3 regions of the Streptococcus mitis genome follow, and region 1 is predicted to be linked to each of the others. Evidence: predicted binding sites of a transcription regulator. Region 1 holds the regulator's gene; each other region holds the start of a gene.
What was found. Region 1 encodes Rex, which represses fermentation and respiration genes when NADH is low (regulators of the CRP and FNR family bind a similar motif). Its sites were predicted from a motif close to TTGTGAANTANTTCACAA; they were not measured.
Positions count from the first base shown of each region.

Region 2: adhP (alcohol dehydrogenase AdhP) is a predicted target of Rex. The motif match lies at 1,813-1,830, and genes of this name have one in related genera.
Region 3: adhE (bifunctional acetaldehyde-CoA/alcohol dehydrogenase) is a predicted target of Rex. The motif match lies at 1,463-1,480, and genes of this name have one in related genera.

Region 1 is NZ_CP047883.1:1,188,471-1,193,862, reverse strand. Features, by position in the region: gene pcrA (DNA helicase PcrA) at 1-1,239, shown strand, start outside; gene radC (RadC family protein) at 1,282-1,962, shown strand; gene M594_RS05895 (gamma-glutamyl-gamma-aminobutyrate hydrolase family protein) at 1,959-2,648, opposite strand; gene M594_RS05890 (redox-sensing transcriptional repressor Rex) at 2,666-3,307, opposite strand; gene M594_RS05885 (DUF4649 family protein) at 3,390-3,605, opposite strand; gene M594_RS05880 (DUF1831 domain-containing protein) at 3,613-3,960, opposite strand; gene M594_RS05875 (cysteine desulfurase family protein) at 3,965-5,080, opposite strand; gene M594_RS05870 (ribose-phosphate diphosphokinase) at 5,090-5,392, opposite strand, start outside.
Region 2 is NZ_CP047883.1:226,401-231,792, reverse strand. Features, by position in the region: gene M594_RS01185 (NCS2 family permease) at 1-700, opposite strand, end outside; gene M594_RS01180 (Cof-type HAD-IIB family hydrolase) at 890-1,702, shown strand; gene adhP (alcohol dehydrogenase AdhP) at 1,927-2,946, shown strand; gene M594_RS01170 (PTS sugar transporter subunit IIB) at 3,183-4,172, shown strand; gene M594_RS01165 (PTS mannose/fructose/sorbose transporter subunit IIC) at 4,198-5,001, shown strand; gene M594_RS01160 (PTS system mannose/fructose/sorbose family transporter subunit IID) at 5,025-5,392, shown strand, end outside.
Region 3 is NZ_CP047883.1:191,187-196,578, forward strand. Features, by position in the region: gene yajC (preprotein translocase subunit YajC) at 29-328, shown strand; gene M594_RS00970 (low molecular weight protein-tyrosine-phosphatase) at 375-818, shown strand; gene M594_RS00975 (MORN repeat-containing protein) at 805-1,215, shown strand; gene adhE (bifunctional acetaldehyde-CoA/alcohol dehydrogenase) at 1,515-4,166, shown strand; gene M594_RS00985 (helix-turn-helix domain-containing protein) at 4,298-5,209, shown strand.

The DNA.
Region 1 (5,392 bases):
CTCTATCGGACTAATGCCCAGTCCCGTACTATTGAGGAAGCCTTGCTCAAGTCAAATATCCCTTATACCATGGTTGGCGGAACCAAGTTCTACAGCCGTAAGGAAATCCGAGATATTATCGCTTATCTCAACCTCATTGCTAATTTGAGTGACAATATCAGTTTTGAGCGTATTATCAACGAGCCTAAACGTGGAATTGGCCCAGGTACAGTTGAGAAAATTCGTGACTTTGCGAATATGCAAAACATGTCCATGCTGGATGCTTCTGCCAATATCATGTTGTCTGGTATCAAGGGTAAAGCAGCCCAGTCTATCTGGGATTTTGCCAATATGGTTCTGGATTTGCGAGAGCAGCTAGATCAATTAAATATTACAGAGTTGGTTGAGGCGGTTCTAGAAAAAACAGGTTACGTTGATATTCTTAATGCCCAAGCAACTCTGGAAAGTAAGGCTCGGGTTGAAAATATTGAAGAGTTCCTTTCTGTGACGAAAAACTTTGATGACACCTCTGATGAGCCAGAAGAAGAAACTGGTCTGGACAAACTGAGTCGTTTCTTAAATGATTTAGCCTTGATTGCGGACACCGATTCAGGTAGTCAGGAGACATCAGAAGTTACTCTAATGACCCTGCATGCTGCCAAAGGTCTCGAGTTTCCAGTTGTCTTTTTGATTGGGATGGAAGAAAATGTCTTTCCACTTAGTCGTGCTGCTGAAGATCAAGATGAACTAGAAGAAGAGCGCCGTCTGGCCTATGTAGGAATTACGCGTGCAGAGAAAATCCTCTATCTGACAAATGCCAACTCACGCCTGCTTTTTGGTCGTACCAACTACAACCGTCCTACTCGATTTATTAACGAAATCAGTTCAGACTTGCTTGAGTATCAAGGTCTGGCTCGTCCAGCAAATACAAGCTTTAAAGCATCATATAGTAGTGGTGGCCTTGCCTTCGGTCAAGGTATGAGTTTGGCTCAAGCTCTTCAAGACCGTAAACGCAGTGCGGCCCCAAAAACTATCCAGTCAAGCGGTCTCCCATTTGGTCAATTTACAGCTGGTGCAAAATCAGCGTCTAGCGAAACAAATTGGTCCATTGGTGACATTGCCCTCCACAAGAAATGGGGAGAGGGAACTGTTCTGGAAGTTTCAGGTAGCGGTGCTACGCAGGAATTAAAAATCAATTTCCCAGAAGTTGGTTTGAAAAAACTTTTGGCCAGTGTGGCCCCAATTGAGAAAAAAATCTAATTTTTCATCCTTCTCACGAATAATAAAGTGAGGAGGATTTTTATGTACAGTATTTCATTCCAAGAAGATTCACTATTGCCAAGAGAAAGACTTGCCCAAGAAGGAGTGGAAGCGCTCAGTAACCAAGAGTTGCTAGCTATTTTACTCAGAACAGGAACACGTCAGGCCAGTGTTTTTGAAATTGCCCAGAAAGTCTTGAATAATCTTTCAAGCCTAACAGATTTGAAAAAAATGACACTGCAGGAATTGCAGAGTCTATCTGGTATCGGACGAGTTAAGGCAATAGAGTTACAAGCCATGATTGAACTGGGCCATCGTATTCATAAACACGAAACCCTTGAGATGGAAAGTATTCTCAGCAGTCAAAAGTTGGCCAAGAAGATGCAACAGGAATTGGGGGATAAAAAACAAGAGCACCTGGTGGCGCTCTATCTCAATACTCAAAATCAAATCATCCATCAACAGACCATTTTTATCGGTTCTGCCACTCGTAGTATTGCTGAACCGCGAGAGATTCTTCACTATGCTATCAAGCATATGGCGACTTCTCTCATCTTGGTTCATAATCATCCTTCAGGAGCGGTGGCACCTAGCCGAAATGATGATCATGTCACTAAACTTGTCAAAGAAGCCTGCGATCTGATGGGAATTGTCCTCTTGGACCATTTGATTGTCTCTCACTCCAGTTACTTTAGTTATCGAGAAAAGACAGATTTAATCTAAAGTTCATTAACGATATAGTCAAAGAGGTTTTTATCTTTGGGACGATTTTCAAAAAGAAATTCTGGGTGCCATTGGACACCGAGAAAGGCAACATCATCCGTACTCATGACAGCTTCAATGATACCATCTTTAGGATCATGGGCCGCAATCTTTAAATTTGGTGCTAAATCTTTGATGCTCTGGTGGTGGAAGGAGTTGATATGGGAAATTTCTCCATAGATTTCTCGAAGAACAGTATTTGGTTCTGTCATCAAGCGTTGAGTTGTGTACTCGGCAGAACAATCTTGCCAGTGGTCTTCGATATCTTGATACAAAGTTCCACCCATGGCAACATTAAAGAGTTGAGTCCCACGGCAGACAGAAAAAATTGGCTTTTTCTGGTTAATAGCTTCCTTGATGAGGGCCAGTTCAAAGATATCCCTTTGAAGGTGGTAGTCATCGCTATCGATGGTTTTTGGTTCACCATAGAATTTTGGATCAACATTTTGCCCACCTGTCAAGATGAGCTTGTCAATCAAACTAATATAGTGGCTAGCCATTTCTTGATCACCAATCGGTAGGATGATGGGAATCCCTCCAGCGTCTTTAACGCCTTCAACAAAGCCTTTTGCTGCGTAACTCATCATGATGTCATCATCTGGATGAGTTTTTTCGTTTCCTGTTATCCCAATAACTGGTTTTTTCATAAAATGATTTTCGCTTTCTAATCCTCTTTTCGCATGAAGTAGAGGAGAGTTTGGAGTTCACTTGTCAAATCGACATACTGAACGACCACGTCTTTTGGTAAATGCAGATGGACTGGTGAAAAACTGAGAATTCCTTTTACGCCAGCATCCACCAAGAGATTAGCAACCTCTTGTGACTTAACGCTAGGAACGGTCAGGATAGCAGTCTTCACATCAGCATCCTTGATTTTATCCTTGATTTGAGAAATTCCGTAAATAGGAATCCCATCAGGAGTTTGGGTACCGACTTCAGGATGGTCATCTAGGTCAAAGGCCATGATAATTTTCATCTTGTTACGCTCATGGAAGCGGTAGTGGAGAAGGGCATGGCCCATATTTCCAATACCTACCAGCATGACATTGGTGATGGAGTTATCATTGAGTAAATCGGCAAAAAACGTCATCAGTTTTTTGACATCGTAGCCAAAGCCACGACGACCCAGTTCACCAAAATAGGAAAAATCACGACGTACGGTCGCTGAATCAATTCCAATGGCCTCTGCAATTTGCTTAGAGTTGGCACGTTCAATCTTTTCTGCATGAAATCTCTTAAAAATTCGATAGTAGAGAGAGAGTCTTTTCGCTGTAGCTTTTGGAATAGCAGACTGTTTATCTTTCACAAAATCACAACCTTTCTATTCTTCTATTTTATAGAAACATTGTGAAAAAATCAACAAAAACAAGAAAAAACTAAGAAAAATCTTAGTTTTGATGTAAAAAATCTGCATGTGATAGAAAACGGTAGAGGTCTCCGACCAGACCTTGGTAAACTTCCTGCCCTTTAAAGGTCAAAGAAGTTACATAAAGTGTATCTGGCAGAGTCACACATCCTGATAGAGCCAGCATGAGAGCCTCGTAATCCTCATACTTGAGAGTGCGCTCTACATGATAGCTGTCCTTATAGGTCAGTTCAAACATTTTGGCTCTATCTTTCCGATTTTGTAAAGACACCACGCTCTACTAAACTATCCATGAGAAAATAGAATTTTTCCTGATGAATGTGGTGGTCTTCTGATTTGAAAATATCAACCAGACGTAGCCCAAACTTGTCAGTGATATTGATTTTAGCCCCTGTAAGTTCCTTGTTAATGATGATTTTGAGTTGGAATCCCTCACCGCTGTTCGGAACTTTTTCCAAAAGGCGAGTCAATTCATAGTTACCAATCTTAGTCTCAAAAAAGGTGTTATCCTTAAGGGTGAATTTTTTAACAGAAGGGCTAAGAGTGTAGTCGTAACGACAATTTTTTAACTGAATGGTTTTTTCAAATGCCATATGGCTAACCTCCGATAATTTCTTTTAAGGTTTTTGCTAGGGTATGTAGGTCTTCAACAGTATTTTGTGGCGACAAACTGATACGAACGGATTCCTTCAAGCGTTCTGAATTTGCTCCGTACATAGCTTCAAGAACATGGCTGGATTGGACTATGCCTGCTGTACAGGCTGAGCCAGTAGAGATTGAAATTCCAGACAAATCTAGACGAAGGAGTAAGAGGTCATTTTTCTGGCCAGGAAATCCAATATTAAGAACATAAGGGAGATGGTGTTCGCCTCTATTCAGGTAATACTGAACTCCCTCTAGCTCTGCCAGAAAGGCAGTTTCTAGATTTTGTACATGTTGAAAATGTTCTTCTTGCTTTTCTAGGTCTTCTTTTAAGGCTGCTATCATACCTACGATGGCAGCCAGATTTTCAGTCCCTGCACGTTTTTTCTGTTCTTGGTCTCCGCCATGTAGATAGGAATCAAAATCCATGCTAGATGCGTAGAGAAAGCCGATTCCCTTAGGACCATGGAATTTATGGGCAGAAGCAGTGAGAAAATCAATGCCCAATTCTTCGGGGTGAATTGGTATTTTACCAATAGCTTGAACTGCGTCGACATGATATGCAGCAGGGTGTTGCTTGAGTATTTGGCCAATTTCAGCAATGGGAAGTAGGTTTCCTGTCTCATTATTGGCAAACATGGTAGAAACCAAAATTGTATCATCACGTAAAGCATTTTGAATTTGTTGGGCTGTGATTTCTTGATTTTCTGGTTGGATAATGGTTGCTTCAAACCCAAAGTGTTGAACCAAGTAATCAATAGTTTCAAGGACGGCATGGTGCTCAATAGCAGTTGTGATGATATGTTTTCCTTGCTCTTGGTGACGAAGGCAGTAACCAATGATAGCAGTATTGTTGCCTTCAGTACCACCAGAAGTGAAAAAGATATGTTGAGGTTTTGTCTTCAGTAACTTGGCTAGTTCCTGACGAGCTTCTCGCAAGAGTTTGCCAGCTTGACGACCATGACCATGAATACTAGAAGGGTTTCCGTGGGTTTCTTGCATAACCTTGGTCATAGCTGAAATAGCAACTGCTGACATGGGAGTCGTTGCAGCATTGTCCAAATAAATCAAAGAATCACCTTATTTCTTTTTGTTGTAGGCAAAGAGTGGGCTGACTGGTTTTCTTTCGTGGATACGGACGATGGCATCACCAATTAACTCACTAGCAGTGATGTAGCATACGTTTTTAGGAGTTTTTTCTTTTGTTGCTACTGAATCAGTCACAAGAATTTCTTTAATATTAGTATTGTCAAGAAGTTCAGCAGCTCCCTCAACGAAGAGACCGTGACTAGAAACAGCATAAATTTCTGTGGCTCCTTCACGTTCAACGATTTTAGCAGCTTCAGAGAAGGTGCGTCCTGTATTAAGAATATCATCAATCAA
Region 2 (5,392 bases), 960 kb from region 1:
CTACCAAACCAACTGCGATAGCAAGAATAGTTGTTGTCAAGATAGAGAGGATAATTCCCCCTTTAATTCCTTTGATAACAAAGAAGATTGTAATGGCCAGTCCTGCAAGTGCCACCAAAACAGCTGGGTTATTAAAGTCAACCAATCCTGGAACTGCTGAAGAGTTTGCTGCAATCGTTGCTTGAGCTTTGTCAGCCCCTTCTCCTACAACAGTATAGTTACCTGGATCGATCGTAAATTTCAAAAATCCAGCATTCTTAATTCCTACGTAGGCAAGGAAGACACCGATACCAGCTGAAATAGCTGAGCGAAGAGCATTTGGAATCGATTCAATGATCATTTTACGAACATTTGTCAAGGTAATAATCAATGAGATAATCCCACAGATGAAGACCATAGCTAGGGCTTCTTGCCAAGAATAACCAAGTCCAAATACGACTGTAAAGGTAAAGAAAGCATTCAGCCCCATACCTGGCGCTTGGGCATAAGGTAAGTTAGCGTAGAAGGCCATCATCAGGGTACCAGCAACTGCACCGATAATCGTTGCGAGGAATACACCCTGAGCAGGCATTCCTGTTTGCGAAAGAATTTGTGGGTTTACAAAGAGAATATAACTCATTGCAAAGAAAGTTGTTAAACCAGCGAGAACCTCTGTACGAACGTCTGTACCGTTCTCTTTTAGTTTAAATAATTTGTCCATTATTAATCTCCTTTTAATTTTTACGAACAATAATAGAATTATATCATTTATCATTCACTTTTTCAATATCTTTGTTTGATTTATTTAAGAATTTGATGAAATTTCTTTTTTTGTTTCGAATCTGATTTTCTGCCTGCTTTCTGTTATAATAGTAGACATCTTATCTGAAAAGACACTAGAAAGGTCCCTATGACGAAAAAAATTATTGCAGTTGACCTGGATGGAACCCTACTCAACTCAGACAGTCAAATTTCTGACTTTACCAAAAGAACCATTAAAAAAGTTGTTGAAAAAGGCCATCAGGTTATTATTACGACAGGACGCCCTTACCGCATGTCAAAAGATTTTTACCGTGAACTAGGCTTAGACACTCCTATGATTAACTTCAACGGCTCCCTCACTCATTTACCAGACCAAGTTTGGAACTTTGAAAAGTGTTTAACCGTAGACAAAAAATATCTGCTAGACATGGTTCAACGTTCAGAGGACATTCAAGCCGATTTTATCGCTGGAGAATATCGTAAAAAATTCTACATTACAAATCCTAATGAAAAAATTGCCAATCCTAAACTATTTGGTGTAGAAGCTTTCCAGCCTGAAGATCAATTCCAGCCTGAGTTAGTAACCAAGGATCCTAACTGTATTCTGTTGCAGACCAGAGCCAGTGACAAGTATGCCCTTGCAAAAGAAATGAACGCCTTCTACCAGCATGAACTGTCTATCAATACCTGGGGAGGGCCGCTCAATATCCTTGAGTGTACCCCAAAAGGTGTCAACAAGGCCTTTGCTTTGGACTACTTGCTCAAGGTAATGAACCGTGATAAAAAAGATTTGATTGCCTTTGGAGATGAACACAATGATACCGAAATGCTCGCTTTTGCTGGGAAAGGTTATGCAATGAAAAATGCCAACCCAGAGCTACTTCCCTATGCAGATGAGCAAATTTCCTTGACAAATGACCAAGACGGGGTTGCCAAAACCCTGCAAGATTTATTCTTATAGTCCATTCTGACCAGCTTGCAAGCTGGTCTTTGTGCTCTTTTCACAGTCTCATCAACCAGTTAATCGATTGTTCTACTTTTTGCCTCCAAAACCTTGGAAAAGGCTTTCTTTTGTGATATACTTCACATATAAATACAAGAGAGCTCGTCATACTCGACTCTGTTGACACAAAATCAATCCAGTCCTGTTTCTCCTGCTCTCAGTTAATATCAAGGAGGATAGCTATGAAAGCTGTTGTTGTAAATCCAGAAAGCACTGGTGTTGCTGTTGAAGAAAAAGTACTCCGTCCACTTGAAACTGGGGAAGCACTTGTAGAAATTGAATACTGCGGTGTTTGCCACACTGACCTCCACGTTGCCCATGGCGACTTCGGTCAGGTACCAGGACGTGTCCTAGGTCACGAAGGTGTTGGTATCGTTAAAGAAATTGCCCCAGATGTGAAAAGCCTTAAAGTCGGTGACCGCGTCAGCGTTGCTTGGTTCTTCGAAGGATGTGGCACTTGCGAATACTGTACAACTGGTCGCGAAACCCTTTGCCGTACAGTGAAAAATGCTGGCTACTCAGTAGACGGTGGTATGGCTGAACAATGTATCGTAACTGCAGACTATGCTGTTAAAGTTCCGAACGGACTTGATCCAGCCCAAGCTTCTTCTATCACATGTGCTGGGGTAACAACCTATAAAGCTATAAAAGAAGCAAAAGTTGAACCAGGTCAATGGGTTGTTCTTTACGGTGCTGGTGGACTTGGTAACCTAGCTGTTCAATACGCTAAAAAAGTATTCAATGCTCATGTTATCGCAGTTGATATCAACAATGACAAACTTGGCCTTGCAAAAGAAGTAGGCGCTGACATTGTTATTAACGGCCTCGAAGTTGAAGATGTACCTGGACTCATCAAAGAAAAAACTGATGGTGGAGCTCATTCAGCTGTCGTAACTGCTGTGTCTAAAGTTGCCTTCAACCAGGCTGTTGACTCAGTTCGTGCCGGTGGTCGCGTAGTCGCTGTTGGTCTTCCTTCTGAAATGATGGAACTCAGCATCGTCAAAACCGTTCTAGATGGAATCCAAGTCATCGGTTCTCTTGTTGGAACTCGTAAAGACTTGGAAGAAGCCTTCCAATTCGGTGCAGAAGGTTTAGTAGTTCCAGTTGTCCAAAAACGTCCAATAGAAGATGCCGTAGCCATTTTCGACGAAATGGAAAAAGGTCAAATCCAAGGACGTATGGTACTCGACTTCACCCACTAATCTATTAGAAACCTATTTTAAAAGTTGGAATGCGCTTCCAACTTTTTTATATTAAATTTTTTAATAAGGATTCAAAAAAACTTCTCTAAAACTCAATATATCAATATTTTCAGATGTAATCTTTTTAATTATTTTATGATAAATAGTTGATTTTTAGATGAAAACGGTTTATACTTAAAAAGTCTTAAAGTTTTCTTAAAAGAAAACTGAAACAACAAAAAGGAGGAATGACAATAATGAGTATCGGAATCATTATTGCGAGCCACGGCGAATTTGCTGCGGGTATTCATCAGTCAGGATCTATGATCTTTGGTGAACAAGAAAAGGTTCAAGTTGTAACCTTTATGCCAAACGAAGGTCCTGACGATCTATACGCTAAGTTTAATAACGCTGTTGCTGCATTTGACGCAGAAGATGAGGTTCTAGTTTTGGCTGACCTTTGGAGTGGATCTCCATTTAACCAAGCTAGCCGCGTGATGGGAGAAAATCCTGAGCGTAAGTTTGCCATCATCACAGGACTGAACTTACCGATGTTAATTCAAGCCTACACAGAGCGCCTCATGGACGCTGCTGCAGGTGTAGAAAAAGTCGCTGCGAATATTATTAAAGAAGCCAAAGATGGCATCAAAGCTCTTCCAGAAGAGCTAAACCCAGTTGAGGAAGTAGCAAGCGCTGCAGCTGCTCCAGTTGCCCAAGCTGCTATCCCAGAAGGAACTGTCATCGGAGACGGTAAACTCAAAATCAACCTTGCCCGTCTAGACACTCGTTTACTTCACGGTCAGGTTGCAACTGCTTGGACTCCAGATTCAAAAGCAGACCGTATCATCGTTGCTTCAGATAACGTAGCTAAAGACGAATTACGTAAAGAATTGATTAAACAAGCAGCTCCAGGTAAAGTGAAAGCAAACGTTGTTCCTATCCAAAAACTAATCGACGTTGCAAAAGATCCTCGCTTCGGAGAAACACATGCCCTTATCTTGTTTGAAACACCTCAAGATGCTCTTCGTGCTATCGAAGGTGGCGTGCCAATCAAAACTCTTAATGTTGGATCAATGGCTCACTCAACTGGTAAAACAATGGTTAACAACGTTTTGTCTATGGATAAAGAAGACGTTGCTACATTTGAAAAAATGCGTGACCTCGGTGTTGAATTTGACGTACGTAAAGTACCAAACGACACGAAAAAAGATTTGTTTGACTTGATCAACAAAGCAAACGTGCAATAATCGATTTTATGAAAGGATTTTAAAGATGTCTATTATTTCTATGGTTTTAGTAGTCGTTGTAGCCTTCCTAGCAGGTCTTGAAGGTATCCTCGACCAGTTCCAATTCCATCAACCAATCGTAGCTTGTACCCTTATCGGTCTTGTTACTGGTAACCTTGAAGCAGGGATTATCCTTGGTGGTTCTCTTCAAATGATCGCCCTTGGTTGGGCTAACATCGGAGCTGCCGTAGCTCCTGACGCTGCTCTTGCTTCTGTTGCTGCTGCCATTATCATGGTTCTTGGTGGCGACTTTACTAAGACAGGTATCGGTGTTGCCCAAGCGGTTGCTATCCCTCTTGCAGTTGCTGGTCTATTCTTGACTATGATTGTCCGTACACTCTCTGTCGGATTGGTTCACACTGCTGATGCTTCTGCTAAAAAAGGTGACTTCAAAGCAGTTGAACGTGCTCACTTTGTCGCACTTCTTCTTCAAGGTCTTCGTATTGCAGTCCCTGCAGCACTCCTTCTAATGGTACCAACTGAAACAGTACAAAGCATTCTAAATACTATGCCTGATTGGCTCAAAGATGGTATGGCTATCGGTGGTGGTATGGTCGTTGCCGTTGGTTACGCTATGGTTATCAACATGATGGCAACTCGTGAAGTATGGCCATTCTTCGCTATTGGTTTCGTGCTTGCTGCCGTGTCAGATATTACTCTAATCGGATTTGGTGCTATCGGTGTTGCTATCGCTCTTATCTACCTTCACCTTTCTAAAACTGGTGGAAATGGTGGCGGAGGAGCCGCAACTTCTAACGACCCAATCGGCGATATCCTAGAAGACTACTAAAATAAGAAAGGACTGAAAACATCATGACTGAAAAACTTCAATTAACTAAATCAGATCGTAAAAAAGTTTGGTGGCGTTCAACTTTCTTACAAGGTTCTTGGAACTATGAACGTATGCAAAACTTGGGTTGGGCTTACTCATTAATTCCAGCTCTTAAAAAACTCTACACTAAAAAAGAAGATCAAATCGCTGCTCTTGAACGCCATCTTGAGTTCTTCAACACTCACCCATACGTAGCCGCTCCAATCATGGGGGTTACTCTTGCACTTGAAGAAGAACGTGCTAACGGTGTTGAAATTGATGACGCTGCTATCCAAGGGGTTAAAATCGGTATGATGGGACCTCTTGCTGGTATCGGTGACCCAGTATTCTGGTTTACAGTACGCCCAAT
Region 3 (5,392 bases), 1.0 Mb from region 1:
TCCTATGTAAAATACAAAGGAGAAAACAATGAATCCAAATTATACATTTTTAATCATGCTTGTGGCGATGTTGGGCTTGATGTTCTTTATGCAACGCTCTCAAAAGAAACAAGCACAAAAACGTATGGAAAGTTTAAACAAACTACAAAAAGGCTATGAAGTTATTACAATCGGGGGCCTTTACGGAACAGTCGATGAAGTAGATACTGAGAAGAGAACGATTGTTCTTGATGTAGATGGAGTTTACTTGACTTTCGAACTAGCTGCTATTAAGACAGTATTACCGCTGAAAGAAACAGCTTCACTAGAAGGCGCAATTGAAAAATAAGACGGGATTACTAACTCCCGTTTTTCTATAAAAGAAAGGAAATGGGATGAAAAAACTAGCCTTTGTCTGTCTGGGGAATATTTGCCGTAGTCCTATGGCTGAGTTTGTTATGAAATCAATGACAGATAATTATGAAATCCAAAGTCGAGCGACTTCTTCTTGGGAACATGGCAATCCGATTCATAAGGGAACTCAAGGGATTTTTCAACAGTATGAGATTCCTTATGAAAAAGGCAAAACATCGCTTCAGATTAGCAAGGAAGATTTTGAAGCCTTTGATTATATTATCGGAATGGACGCTTCAAATGTTTCTGACTTACGTCAGATGTGTCCAGTAGACTGTCAAGATAAGATTTACTCATTTGCATCTGAAAGCGTTCCAGATCCTTGGTATACAGGAGATTTTGAGGAAACCTATCAGCGTGTTCAAGAGGGTTGTCGAGCTTGGTTAGAACGTTTAGAAAAGGAGAGTGAAGGTGGAAAATCTTAAGAATTTTTACGAAAAGTATCGTGTCTATCTGACTCGTCCACTTTTAGAGACTCTAGCAGTAGTTGCCATTGTCTTTTGTGCTGTGCTCGTCTTTTTTCTAAATATTCCCGGAAAAGGTGTTCTAAAGCTTGATAATGGAACTATTGTTTACGACGGCAGTCTTGTCCGTGGTAAAATGAATGGCCAAGGAACCATTACCTTCCAAAATGGGGACCAATATACAGGTGGTTTCAACAATGGAGCCTTCAACGGAAAAGGTACCTTTCAATCTAAAGAAGGCTGGACCTACGAAGGTGATTTTGTAAATGGTCAGGCTGAAGGAAAAGGAAAACTAACAACAGAACAAGAAGTTGTTTATGAAGGGACTTTTAAACAAGGCGTTTTTCAACAAAAATAAAGCCTCCTTATCAAAGGAGGTATTATTAGAATAGCTAAGTAAGCGCTTACCCGAAAATCCTTTTCTTTCCAAGCCCCTCTTCCAAGTAAGTTTGTGAAATAAAAAATATTTGAAATTAATTTCACAAACTCTAAAGAAAAAACTTGGTAAGTAAAGAAAATGAGAAACATTTCACAAACAATAAAAAATTCTTTGTGAAATGTTTATGAAACTGTTTACAAAGTTGAAATAATGCGTTATAATAAACTTGTGAAAAAATTAACAAAGGATATCAATCCTTGAAAGCTATGGAGGAAAATATGGCTGATAAAAAAACTGTGACACCAGAGGAAAAGAAACTCGCTGCTGAAAAGCATGTCGATGGATTGGTGCAAAAAGCTTTAGTTGCTCTTGAGGAAATGCGTAAACTCGACCAAGAACAGGTCGACTACATCGTAGCTAAAGCGTCAGTGGCAGCTTTGGATGCCCACGGAGAATTGGCTCTACATGCCTATGAAGAAACAGGACGTGGTGTATTTGAAGACAAAGCAACTAAGAACTTGTTTGCTTGTGAACACGTGGTAAACAATATGCGTCACACTAAAACAGTTGGCGTTATCGAAGAAGACGATGTAACAGGATTGACTCTCATCGCTGAACCGGTTGGTGTTGTCTGTGGTATTACTCCTACAACAAACCCAACATCAACAGCAATCTTTAAGGCATTGATTTCATTGAAGACTCGTAATCCTATTGTCTTTGCCTTCCACCCATCAGCTCAAGAATCATCAGCTCACGCAGCTCAAATTGTTCGTGATGCTGCGATTAAAGCAGGAGCTCCTGAAAACTGTGTACAGTGGATCACTGAACCATCTATGGAAGCAACTAGTGCCCTTATGAACCACGAAGGTATTGCAACAATCCTTGCAACAGGTGGTAATGCCATGGTTAAAGCGGCGTACTCTTGTGGTAAACCAGCTCTTGGGGTAGGTGCCGGGAACGTTCCAGCTTATGTTGAAAAATCAGCTAACATTCGCCAAGCTGCACACGATATCGTCATGTCTAAATCATTTGATAATGGTATGGTCTGTGCCTCAGAGCAAGCGGTTATCATTGATAAAGAAATTTACGATGAATTTGTAGCAGAGTTCAAATCTTATCACACTTACTTTGTAAACAAAAAAGAAAAAGCACTTCTTGAAGAATTCTGCTTCGGCGTGAAAGCAAACAGCAAAAACTGTGCTGGTGCAAAATTGAACGCTGACATCGTTGGTAAACCAGCAACTTGGATTGCAGAGCAAGCAGGATTTACAGTTCCAGAAGGAACAAACATTCTTGCTGCAGAATGTAAAGAAGTTGGTGAAAATGAGCCATTGACTCGTGAAAAATTGTCACCAGTTATCGCAGTTTTGAAATCTGAAAGCCGTGAAGATGGTATTTCCAAAGCTCGTCAAATGGTTGAATTTAACGGTCTTGGTCACTCAGCAGCTATCCACACAGCTGACGAAGAATTGACTAAAGAATTTGGTAAAGCTGTTAAAGCTATTCGTGTTATCTGTAACTCACCTTCTACTTTCGGTGGTATCGGGGACGTTTACAATGCCTTCTTGCCATCATTGACACTCGGATGTGGTTCTTACGGACGCAACTCAGTTGGGGATAACGTTAGTGCCATTAACCTTTTGAATATCAAAAAAGTCGGAAGACGGAGAAATAACATGCAATGGATGAAACTTCCTTCAAAAACATACTTTGAACGTGATTCAATTCAATACCTTCAAAAATGTCGTGACGTTGAACGTGTCATGATCGTTACTGACCATGCCATGGTAGAGCTTGGTTTCCTTGATCGTATCATCGAACAACTTGATCTTCGTCGCAATAAGGTTGTTTACCAAATCTTTGCTGATGTAGAACCAGATCCAGATATCACTACAGTTGAACGTGGTACTGAAATCATGCGTGCCTTCAAACCAGATACAATCATCGCTCTTGGTGGTGGATCTCCAATGGATGCTGCTAAAGTAATGTGGCTCTTCTATGAACAACCAGAAGTGGACTTCCGTGACCTTGTTCAAAAATTCATGGATATCCGTAAACGTGCCTTCAAGTTCCCATTGCTTGGTAAGAAGACTAAATTCATCGCGATTCCAACTACATCTGGTACAGGATCTGAAGTAACACCATTTGCCGTTATCTCTGATAAAGCAAACAACCGTAAATACCCAATCGCTGACTACTCATTGACACCAACTGTGGCAATCGTAGACCCTGCCTTGGTATTGACAGTTCCTGGATTTGTAGCTGCTGATACTGGTATGGACGTATTGACCCACGCGACTGAAGCTTACGTATCACAAATGGCTAGCGACTACACTGACGGTCTTGCACTTCAAGCCATCAAGCTTGTATTCGAAAACCTTGAAAGCTCAGTTAAGAATGCAGACTTCCATTCACGTGAGAAAATGCATAACGCTTCAACAATCGCTGGTATGGCCTTTGCCAATGCCTTCCTAGGTATTTCTCACTCAATGGCCCATAAGATTGGTGCGCAATTCCACACAATCCACGGTCGTACTAATGCTATCTTGCTTCCATACGTCATCCGCTACAACGGTACACGTCCAGCTAAGACAGCAACATGGCCTAAGTACAACTACTACCGTGCAGATGAAAAATACCAAGATATCGCTCGTATGCTTGGGCTTCCAGCTTCTACTCCAGAAGAAGGTGTGGAATCTTACGCAAAAGCTGTCTATGAACTTGGTGAGCGCGTAGGTATCCAAATGAACTTCAAAGCACAAGGTATCGACGAAAAAGAATGGAAAGAACATTCACGTGAATTAGCCTTTCTTGCTTACGAAGACCAATGTTCACCAGCTAACCCACGCCTTCCAATGGTTGACCATATGCAAGAAATCATCGAAGATTCTTACTATGGCTACAAAGAAAGACCAGGACGCCGTAAATAATTGTTATCAGCCTAGAGGCAGGAGGAATCCTGTCTCTTTTTTGTAATTCTTTTTGGAAAATGGTATAATAATCGCATATATTTGTTTGAAAATCAAAGCTTTGATAATCGTGCGAGGGAGAAATCTAAGAGATGAATGATCTAGGGGAAAAGGTAAGACTTCTTAGAGAAGAGAAAGGACTTAGTCGCCCTGTTTTTTGTGGAGATGAGTCAGAACTGTCAGTCCGTCAGTTAGTGCGCATTGAAAAAGGAGAATTTCGTCCTACGATAAAAACACTAGAATATATAGCGAATAGGTTAGGCATTCCATCTTATGTCTTGATGCCAGACTATAAGGAATTACCGAAACGTTACCAAGAATTAAAATACTTTCTTCTTCATCATCCTGACTATGGAGACAAGGAGTTGCAGGAGCAGAAGGAAGAATATTTTGATGAGATTTTTGAATGTTTTTATGATGATTTGCCACGTGATGAGAAAGTGCTAGTGGATTGTCTTCAAGCTATAGATGCAGTGAGAGCAACTGGTAATTCTTTGTATGGTACCAGTTTGCTTGAAAATGGTCTGCATAACTTACTATCCAGAGATGTATATAAAGCGGAGGAACTATTAAGACTGAGGTTGTATTTTGCATGTAACTTAATGGATGGTTTGAAAGCGGGTGAAATAAAAGAATCTGAGCATGAAACCATTCTTTATTTTCATGATAAACTAAGTTCTCAGGTTGATAAGATGGAGTTCGATTGTTTGGACTTACTTAGAGACTCCTTGTTAGCTTCTTTAACTTGTATAGAGATTATGGGGTTGCTTCATTATTTTAAGAGGGCAGTCGAGACCTTAAATAAAATAGGGCAAAAAACACGAGATTTTCAAAAACAACCGATTGTCTTGATGCTTGAGTGGAAATATTATATTCAGACGGATTATGAAACAGCCAAACAAAAGTATGAAGAAGCAAAAATGATGGCAAGGATGTTTGGCAATGAGAAGTTATTAGTTAGTTTAGATAAGGAATGGGCTGAGGACCTAGAAAAGTATTGTTAAATTGTTTATAGGAGTGACATTTCTGTCATTGGAGAAATGTCGCTTTTTTGTTACAATGAATTTTACTTGATATACATCCAGAAGCAAACTAGGGAATAGAGAGAAAGATCTAAGTAGTAGACTTAAAGGGTAAATCAGCGCTGATGTAGCTTGAAGGATTTTCTATAAGTATGATGTATGACG